2 regions of the Mesorhizobium sp. B2-3-5 genome follow, and region 1 is predicted to be linked to the other one. Evidence: predicted binding sites of a transcription regulator. Region 1 holds the regulator's gene; the other holds the start of a gene.
The links. Region 1 encodes PhoB, which activates phosphate uptake and scavenging genes when phosphate is short. Its sites were predicted from a motif close to TGTCATNNANCTGTCAT; they were not measured.
Positions count from the first base shown of each region.

Region 2: the regulator PhoB is predicted to act here: its motif matches at 3,005-3,021, upstream of FJ958_RS20655 (alkaline phosphatase).

Region 1 covers NZ_VFVX01000008.1:207,974-213,143, reverse strand. The annotation lists gene pstC (phosphate ABC transporter permease subunit PstC) at 1-421, shown strand, start outside; gene pstA (phosphate ABC transporter permease PstA) at 425-1,276, shown strand; gene pstB (phosphate ABC transporter ATP-binding protein PstB) at 1,273-2,076, shown strand; gene phoU (phosphate signaling complex protein PhoU) at 2,102-2,809, shown strand; gene phoB (phosphate regulon transcriptional regulator PhoB) at 2,918-3,607, shown strand; gene FJ958_RS12740 (ROK family protein) at 3,620-4,864, opposite strand; gene xylF (D-xylose ABC transporter substrate-binding protein) at 5,137-5,170, shown strand, end outside.
Region 2 covers NZ_VFVX01000019.1:37,000-42,169, forward strand. The annotation lists gene ppa (inorganic diphosphatase) at 31-564, shown strand; gene FJ958_RS20645 (TetR/AcrR family transcriptional regulator) at 861-1,478, opposite strand; gene FJ958_RS20650 (MFS transporter) at 1,553-2,836, shown strand; gene FJ958_RS20655 (alkaline phosphatase) at 3,092-4,666, shown strand; gene FJ958_RS20660 (hypothetical protein) at 4,697-4,978, opposite strand.

The DNA.
Region 1 (5,170 bases):
CATCATGGTGCTGCCGTTCATCACCTCGATCACCAAGGACGTGTTCGACACAGTGCCGGCGGTGCTGAAGGAATCGGCCTACGGCATCGGCTGCACGACCTGGGAAGTCACGCGGCGCGTGGTCATTCCCTACACCCGTGTCGGCATTATGGGCGGCGTCATGCTCGGCCTCGGCCGTGCGCTCGGCGAAACCATGGCGGTGACCTTCGTCATCGGCAACGCGCATCGTATCAGCGCCTCGCTGTTCGCGCCGGCGACGACGATCTCCGCGACGATCGCCAACGAATTCACCGAAGCCGACGGCCAACTCTACACCTCTTCACTGGTGGCGCTCGGCCTGATCCTCTTCGTCATCACCTTCATTATCCTTGCCATCGCACGCTATATGCTGATGCGCATCGACGCCCGCACGGGAGCCTGACCGATGTCGACGTCCCTGGCACTCCACAACAGACGCAAGAGAAGGAACGGCGTGATGATGGCGCTCTGCGTCGTCGCCGCCGGCATCGGCCTTGCCTGGCTGGCGCTGATCCTCGGCGCCCTGGTCTACAAAGGCCTGTCCGGCGTTTCGCTGGCGGTCTTCACTGAGATGACGCCACCGCCCGGCGATGCCGGCGGCCTGCTGAACGCCATCTATGGCAGCATCGTGATGACCGTCATCGGCGTCATCGTCGGCACGCCGATCGGTGTGCTGGCCGGTACTTACATGGCCGAATACGGACGCTTCTCGAAGCTGACCACGGTGGTGCGTTTCATCAACGACATCCTGCTGTCGGCGCCGTCGATCGTTATCGGCCTGTTCGTCTATGAGTTGCTGGTGCGGCCGATGGGGCACTTCTCCGCCATCGCCGGCGCCGTCGCGCTGGCCATCCTCGTCATCCCGGTCGTGGTGCGCACCACAGAGGACATGCTCAACCTGGTGCCGAACGCCTTGCGCGAGGCAGGCGCCGCGATCGGCGCACCGCGCTGGGTGGTCATCCGCTCTGTCGCCTATCGTGCGGCACTCTCCGGCATCGTCACCGGCATATTGCTGGCCATCGCCCGCATTTCCGGCGAGACGGCGCCGCTGCTCTTCACCGCGCTCAACAACCAGTTCTGGTCAAGCAATCTCAACGCGCCGATGGCCAGCCTGCCTGTCACCATCTTCCAGTTCGCTCTCAGCCCCTACGAGGAATGGCAGCAACTGGCCTGGACCGGCGCACTCATAATCACCTTAACGGTTCTCGGGCTGAGCATCTTCGCCCGCAGCCTTACCGGACGCAGAGAGGACAGATGAAACCGATGTTGTCCACCGATTTGAACGTGGCCGAGGCTGCCGTGGAAAAGGCCAAGATCGAGGTCAAGAACCTCAATTTCTACTATGGCCAGTCGAAGGCGCTGAAGGACATCAGCCTGTCGCTGCCCGAGCGCAGTGTCACCGCCTTCATCGGCCCTTCGGGCTGCGGGAAGTCGACGCTGCTGCGCGTCTTCAACCGCATCTACGAGCTCTACCCGAAGCAGAGCGCCGAGGGTCAGGTGCTGCTTGACGGTCGGAACATTCTCGACCGCTCGCAGGACCTCAACCTGCTGCGCACCAAGATCGGCATGGTGTTCCAGAAGCCGACGCCGTTTCCGATGTCGATCTATGAAAACATCGCGTTCGGCGTCAGGCTCTATGAGAAGATCAGCAAGGCCGAGATGGACGGCCGTGTCGAGCAGGCGCTGAAGCGCGCGGCTCTGTGGACCGAGGTCAAGGACAAGCTCAACGCCAGCGGCCTCAGCCTTTCGGGCGGCCAGCAGCAGCGTCTTTGCATCGCCCGCACCGTGGCGGTGAAGCCGGAGGTCATCCTGCTCGACGAGCCGGCCTCGGCGCTAGACCCGCTGTCGACCGCCAAGATCGAGGAGCTGATCGACGAGCTGCAGGCCGACTACACGATCGTCATCGTCACCCACAACATGCAGCAGGCGGCGCGCGTGTCGCGCCAGACGGCTTTCATGTATCTGGGCGAGCTGGTCGAGTTCGACCGTACCGAGAAGATCTTCACATCGCCCCGCGAGAAGCGCACGCAGGACTATATCACCGGCCGCTTCGGCTGATCTCACGCATACGAGGACCAGGATCATGGCCGAACACACAGTCGCTTCTTTCGACGAGGATCTCGGACAGATCAGCAGGCTGATCAGCGACATGGGCGATCTCGCCAGCTCGATGGTCGGCGGCGCCACCAAGGCGCTGCTGAACTCCGACAACGCGCTGGCACAGCGCGTTGTCTCCGACGACGTCATCATGGACGCGCGCCAGCGCGAACTCGACGATCGCGCCATCACGCTGATCGCCAAGCGCCAGCCGATGGCCGACGATCTGCGGCATGTCGTCGGGTCGATCCGCATGGCCGGCGACCTCGAACGCATTGGCGATCTTGCCAAGAACATCGCCAAGCGCGTCGGTACGGTCGGCCTGTCCACCACGCCGCGCGACCTGTCGCATTCGATAGACGCCATGGCGCAGCTGGTGCTGATCCAGGTGCAGGGCGTGATCGAGGAGTATGCGGCGCACGATGCCGAGGCCCTTGCCAAGCTGCGCGCCGACGACGAACGCATCGACGTCAAATACACCTCCGTGTTCCGCGAACTTCTCACCTACATGATGGAGGATCCGCGCAACATCACCGCTTGCACGCATCTGTTGTTCTGCGCCAAGAATCTCGAGCGGATCGGCGATCATGTGACCAACATCGCCGAGAATGCCTACTACGTGCTGACCGGTACGCAGCTGCCAGCGAATCGTCCAAAGCAGGACGAAACGGCGATGTCGGCGCCGGCGGCTTGATCGTCAGAGCGGTTCACCGTTTCACGGAAAACCGCTCTTGTTTCCATGCAATTCCGGACGGAAACCGCTTCACACTTTTCCTGGAATTGCTTTAGAGGTGACCAGTCGATGATCGCGCCACGCATCATGGTGGTGGAGGATGAGGAGCCGCTCGGCGTGCTCCTCCGCTACAATCTGGAATCGGAAGGCTATCAGGTCGAGGTGGTCCCGCGCGGCGATGAGGCGGAGATCCGCCTGCAGGAGAATGTCCCCGACCTGCTGGTGCTCGACTGGATGGTGCCGGCGGTGTCCGGCATCGAACTCTGTCGCCGGCTAAGGATGCGGCCCGAGACCGAGCGGCTGCCGATCATCATGCTGACGGCGCGCGGCGAGGAAAGCGACCGCGTGCGCGGCCTTTCGACCGGCGCCGACGATTATCTGGTCAAGCCGTTCTCGACACCGGAATTCATGGCCAGGGTCAAGGCGCTGCTGCGCCGCGCCAAGCCGGAAGTGTTGTCCAGTGTGCTCAAGGTCGGCGACATCGTGCTCGACCGCGAATCACATCGCGTCTACCGCAAGAAGAGCGAAATCCGGCTCGGGCCGACCGAATTCCGCCTGCTCGAATTCATGATGCGTCATCCCGGCCGGGTGTTTTCGCGCAGCCAGCTGCTCGACAATGTCTGGGGAGAGACGATCTATATCGACGAGCGCACGGTGGATGTGCATGTCGGCCGGTTGCGCAAGGCGGTCAACAACGGCCGCATGCCCGACGTCATCCGCACCATTCGTGGTGCAGGGTATGCGATCCGCGAGGATTGAGCGCGACGTTATTCAGGCCACGTTCTCCCCGGAGCCGGCTTTCGCCTGCATGCCCGGCGCGAAAATCTCCTGGTCGACGAAAGTCAGCGCCCGCATGGCGCAGCCCTCGCGGATCAGCGGCAACTCGTTAGGCTCGGTGTCGAAGGAAATCGATTTCGAGTGCTGGCCGCCGGCGGTCTGGGCGATGGCCTCGCGCAAGGCCGGCTCGATCAGGTCGAAGGCGGCGGCGCTGACGCCGACCATGGCGACGGGGGCGGGATCGATCAGCGCGAACAGGCTGCCGAGGCCGTAGCCCAGCGCCTCGCCGGCCCTGCGGTAGGCCTCGCGCTCGGGCCCGTCCGTTTGCCGCGCCGTCGCCGCCAGCGCCCGCATCTGCGCGTCGCTGACATCGGCCACCGGCTCGGTGTCCTCGCTGAGCTGCCTGGCGTTGCGCCAGATGGCGTAATTGCCGGCATAGGCTTCGACGCAGCCGCGCCGCCCGCAGCGGCAGAGCGCGCCGCCTGGCCGATGGATCATGTGGCCGAATTCGCCGCCCGAGGAGTGGGTGCCGGTGAAGAGCTCGCCCTTCAGCACCAGGCCCATGCCGATGCCGTGCGAAAGGAGAATGGCGATGAAGTCGTCGCGGTAGCGCTCGGGATCGCGCCAGCGCAGCGCCACCGCCATCATGTTGCAGTCATTCTCCACGGTGGCGGGGATGCCGAACTCGGCTTCGAGTATGTCGGCGAAGGCGATGTCGGTCTGCGGCGTGATGGGCGACCACAGCATTGCCCGGGCATCGGTGTCGGTGATGCCCTGGATGGCCAGCGCGACGCGGGCGACGCTGCGCACGTCGATGTCGGGATCCTCCAGGCGCCGCCGCACGATGGCGACGCATTCGCCGATCAGTGCATCGCGCGACATGGTCAGCGTGTCCAGCCGGCGCTGTTCCTCTGATATGACCTGGCCGGCATAGTCGATAACGGCGACGGACAGGAAATTCAGCGACAGCACAGCGGTCATCACCGTTGCGGCTTCCGCATTGAGGCCAAGGCCGACCTGCGGCCTGCCGCGTTTGAGCGCGCCGGCCTCGCTCGGCTTGCCTTCGGCCAGGATACCTTCGCCGATCAGATCGGAGGAAATCGCCGATATGGTGGAGTGGCTGAGGCCGGTGGTCGCGGCGATTTCGGTGCGCGAGGACTGGCCGGCCCGGCGCACCGCGGCAATCACCATCGCGCGGTTGCGCCGGCGCAGGTCGTCGTGGCGGATTCCGACCGACATGTTTTTCCCATATCCTCCCGGTCGCCGCGGTTCTTCCTGACCTCGAACACTGTCGGCAACACGATTAAATACTGGCAGAAGCGGCCGATGCTGTCATTTATTTATTGCGGGGCTCGAAAAAAGGTTCCCGGGCCCTCGAAATCCATCAGAATCATTGTTGACAGCTTTCCGGCGATGCATCACTATTTTTTTTGAGGCTCGAAAAAATAGAGCCTTTGTGCCGGCCTTCGGGCCAGTTTGGTCGCGCCATACGCGGCGCAGGGAGGATAATCATGAAGAGATTCGCAGTCGCCATCCTGGCGGGTG
Region 2 (5,170 bases), on a different contig from region 1:
CGGTCTCCCAACCGAGAGAGGGACAAAGCCATGCGCATCGAAGCCATAGCCACCGGAAAGAATCCGCCTGAAGACGTCAACGTCATCATCGAGGTGCCGATCGGCGGCGAGCCGATCAAGTACGAAATGGACAAGGAGGCCGGCACGCTGTTCGTCGACCGCTTCCTGCACACCTCGATGCGCTATCCCGGCAATTACGGCTTCGTGCCGCACACGCTGTCGGGCGACGGCGATCCGATCGACGTGCTGGTCTGCAACACGCGCGCGCTGGTGCCGGGCTGCGTCATCAATGTGCGGCCGATCGGCGTCCTGATCATGGAAGACAATGCCGGCCAGGACGAGAAGGTCATCGCCGTGCCGTCGCCGAAGCTGACGCTGCGTTACGAGAACGTCACCGAATACACGCATTTGCCCGAGATCACCCGCCATCAGGTGCAGCACTTCTTCGAGCACTACAAGGATCTCGAGCCCGGCAAATGGGTCAAGATCGAGGGCTGGCACGATTCCAAATACGCCAAGAAGATGATCATGGACGCGGTCGACCGCGCCAAGGCGAGCAAGTAGGCTAATTATCGACCCGGCCGAAGGGCGGCACATCGCCGATGACGGTGTGCCTGTCCTTGCCGCAGACGAAGCTGCGCGCCTTCTCGTCGGCGAGCTTGCGCGAGATGGCTGCCAAGCCCAATTGTCAGCGTCTGCGCCGCCCCTCATCCGCCTACCGGCACTTTCTCCCTTATAGTGACGGGGAGAAGGGGACGTCCGCTACCTCGGCGCTCTCTTTGCAACGCCGTCGATTGGCGAAATCGATGATGAGAGGATGCCGGCAGGCAGGTGAGGGGCTGCGCCAGCGCCTGAAAGTCTTATTTCTTCAGGCTTGCTTCGATCAGCAGGTCGGCGTTGCGGGCGACCGATTGCGCCGGGCCGCCGAGGCCGAACAGCTGGCCGCTGATATAGGCGCCCTCGATGAGCAGCAGCAGCCCGTCGCCCAGCGTATCGGCGTCTGGCGCGCCCATCGCGGCGGCCATGGCGCGCAGCCTGCGTCGCAGTTCCTGCTTGTTGTCCTCGCTTACCACGCGCGCCGGATGGCCGCGCTCGGGATATTCGACGGCCGCATTGGTCATGCCGCAGCCGCGATAATCCGGTTTCTGCGTGCGCTTGCCGACGCGGGTGAGGAAGGCGATGATCTGCGCGCGCGGATTGCCCGGATGTGCGTTGACGGCCTCGTCGAAGCGCTCCCAGAACTCAAGGTCGTATTGCCTGAGATAGGACGCGGCCAGTTCGTCCTTCGAGGGGAAACTGCGATAGAGGCTCGGTTTGGTGACGCCGGCACGCTTGACGATCTCGTCGACGCCGATCGCTCTTATGCCGCGCCGGTAGAACAGGTCATAAGCCACGTCGAGGATCTTCTTGGCGGCCTTCGGCGGCGCCGATGCATGACCGTCGCTGATGGTCAGTTCAATATTTTTGTCGGTTGGCATCGTGGGACTCGATTGACAATGTTACCGATCGGTACGTATACATGCTCCCATCTTGCAACGTACCGGTCAGTAACATGATAACTCAATCCCGTCCGTTTGGCCAGCGCTACGCTTTCGTCGTGGTCGGTGTCATCTTCCTCTGCCTGCTGATCGCGGCCGGGCTTCGTTCCGCGCCTTCCGTCATGATGCTGCCGCTCGAAAGCAGCTTCGGCTGGCGGCGCGACACGATCTCGCTGGCCGCCGGCGTCGGTATCCTGCTCTACGGTCTGACCGGTCCGTTCGCCGCCGCGCTGATGGAGCGGATCGGGCTGCGCCGCACGCTGCTTGCTGCGTTGGTGGTGATGTCGGCTTCGACGGCACTCAGCCTTTTGATGACCAAGCCGTGGCACCTGTTCATCACCTGGGGCGTCTTCTCCGGCATCGGCTCCGGTGCCGTCGCCAGCGTGCTCGGCGCCACGATCGTCAACCGCTGGTTCAAGACCAATCGCGGCTTGGTCATGGGGCTAATGTCGGCCTCGAGCGCCACCGGCATGCTGATTTTCCTGCCGTTGATCGCTTCCCTCGCGCAATCGGGCGGCTGGAAGCCGGTCGCAATCGCGGTCGCGGTCGCCACCGCCTGCCTCCTGCCCCTGGTCTGGCTGCTGGTGCCGGAGCGTCCGGCCTCGATCGGCATGGTTCGCTATGGCGCCGGGGCCGATGACGTGCCGCCGGTCTCGCCGGCATCGCAGGGCAACTTCCTGGCGCACACGCTCAACACGCTGCGCCGCGCCGCTGGCACGCGGGTATTTTGGTATCTGTTCGCCACTTTCTTCGTCTGCGGCTTCACCACCAACGGTCTGGTCGGTACGCATCTCATCGCCTTCTGCGGCGATATGGGCATCGGCGAGGTGCAGGCCGCCGGCCTGTTGTCGATGATGGGCATTTTCGATCTGATCGGGACGACGCTGTCCGGTTGGCTCACCGACCGGTTCGATCCGCGCAAGCTGCTCGGCGTCTATTATGCCATCCGTGGCCTATCGCTGATCTATCTGCCTTATTCCGGCTTCTCGGCGACCAGCCTGATCATCTTCGCGGTGCTCTACGGCCTCGACTGGATCGCCACCGTGCCGCCGACGCTGCGGCTCGCCAACGAAGCCTTCGGCGATCGCAGCGGGCCGATCGTGTTCGGCTGGATCGTCGCCGGCCACCAGGTCGGGGCTGCAACCGCCGCCGCCTTCGGCGGCACCATGCGCGAGTTGCAGGGCAATTACGAACTGGCCTTCCTGATCGCCGGCATGACGGCGATCGCCGCGGCGTGTCTCTCGCTTTTGATCAACACCAGCCGGCCGGCATTCGATCCCGAGCCGCAGGCGGCTTGAGCTGCCGATCTCCCCCCTTGAGGGGGAGATGGCCGCGAAGCGGCCAGAGGGGGTCGGTTCGACTAGACTCGACCCTTATCGCGGGCGGAAAAGGTTGGCGCTCTACGCGAGGCGACCCCCTCTGTCGCCTTCGGCGACATCTCCCCCTCGAGGGGGGAGATTGGCAGCTGTTATCAAAACTTCATGGTTTCGAAATGCGTCTGCAACACTGACGCCGGACCTTGGTGGCACCTTCAACGCCACCAGGAGACAGCCATGAACAAGCTTTCGATGACCCGCCGCGCCTTCGTCACTTCGGCCAGCGCGGCTGGTCTGCTCGGCGCCTCGGGTCTCGCATTGCCCTATTATTCCCGCGCCAGCCAGCGTCCGGCCTTCACCCATGGCGTCCAGTCCGGTGATGTCGACGCCGTCAGCGGCATGGTCTGGACCCGTACCGACCGCCCCGCGCGCGTCATGTTCGAAGTGTCCACGACGGAAAGCTTCGCCAATGCGACAAAGCTGGCACCGCTCGACACCTCGCCGGCCAGCGACTACACGGTCAAGCGGCTGCTCACCGACCTCGCCTCCGACCAGGACATCTTCTACCGCATGTCGGCGGCCGATCTTTCCGACATCAATGCCGTCTCCGACCCGATCGTCGGCCGTTTCCGCACCGCGCCGTCCTCGAAGCGCGACGTGCGCTTCGCCTGGTCGGGCGATACCGCCGGCCAGGGCTGGGGCATCGACGAGACCGGCATGAAGACCTATTCCACCATCGCCAAGCATACGCCGGACTTCTTCCTGCATTCGGGCGACACCATCTATGCCGACGGCGCGATGAAGGACGAAGTCGACCTGCCCGGCGGTGGCAAGTGGAAGAATGTCGTTCTCATCGACGGCAAGCGCAAGGTGGCCGAGACGCTGGACGAATATCGCGACCAGTGGAAGTACAACATGATGGACAAGAACGTGCTGGAACTCAGCGCCATCTGCCCGACCTTCTACCAGTGGGACGACCATGAGGTGCTGAACAACTGGTCGGATTCGAAGAACCTCAGTGCCGACGATCGCTACAAGGAGAAATCCATCCACGTGCTAGCGGCCCGCGCCGCGCGCGCCTTCCACGAGATGACAACCATCCGCTACGAGCCGTCGGAGCCGGGCCGCGTCTATCGCAAGATCGCCCACGGACCGCTGCTCGACGTGTTCTTCCTCGACATGCGCTCCTATCGCGGCCCCAACGGCCCCGACATGGAGGATACCATGACGCCGCAATCGCGCATGCTCGGCGAGCAGCAGACGAAATGGCTGAAGCGCGAGTTGACGAACTCGAAGGCGACCTGGAAGATCATCGCCGCCGACATGCCGCTCGGCCTCGTCGTCTGGGACGACGCGACCAAGAAGGCCGGCGCCGAAGCGGTCAGCAATGGCGACAGTGGCGCGCCGAAAGGCCGCGAGCTAGAATTCGCCGACCTGTTGCGCTACATCAAGAACGCCGGCATCACCAACACCGTCTGGCTCACCGCCGACGTCCATTACACGGCTGCGCATTACTACAATCCGGACAAGGCGCAGTTCCAGGACTTCAACCCATTCTGGGAGTTCGTCTCCGGTCCGATCCACGCCGGCACCTTCGGCCCCAACAATTTCGACATGACCTTCGGCCCCGAGCTGAAGTTCATCAAGGCGCCGACCGCGGAGCAGGGCCAGAACCTGCCGCCGTCAGCCGGGCTGCAGTTCTTCGGTCTGGTCGATATATCCGGCGCCACCGAGCAGCTGACGGTGCGGTTGATGGATCGTGACGACAACGAGCTTTACAAGGTCACGCTCGACCCTGTGCGGTCTGCGTGAGGCGACCTGGGACGGCTGTTGAAGCAGCCGTCAATCCGGGTAGCAGACCATCGGAATATGCGGCCAGACGGCGGCGTCGCAGTTGGCGGCGTCCTGCCTTTGCTTGAAGGCGGTGCTGACCGGGCCGGTCACCATGGGGTCAACGCCATCGGGCGCGTCGGCGAAGACCTGCTGGGCCGACGAGGTATCTGTCGGAAGAACAGGGCGTGCTTCCTTCAGCGCCGCGGCCGACTGCGCGGCGTTGGCCGCCAGCAGGACGGCAAAGGCCGCCGAAGCGACGAACGGCCAAAAACGGTTGAGTTTATCGGTCATGACGTTCGAACTGCCGGGCCCTCAAAAGGTTCCCGCCTTGGTTAACAAAACCATCTCACATGGAGATGCTTAAGATTTGATGATTATTTGGTATCGCGCTTCCTCTTTCGCAAATGCGAAAAACCCTGTATGAGCCGCGCAACCGAAAGAGGCGGCGCCTTTGGCCTGCTGCCTGCAACGCTCCCGAGACCA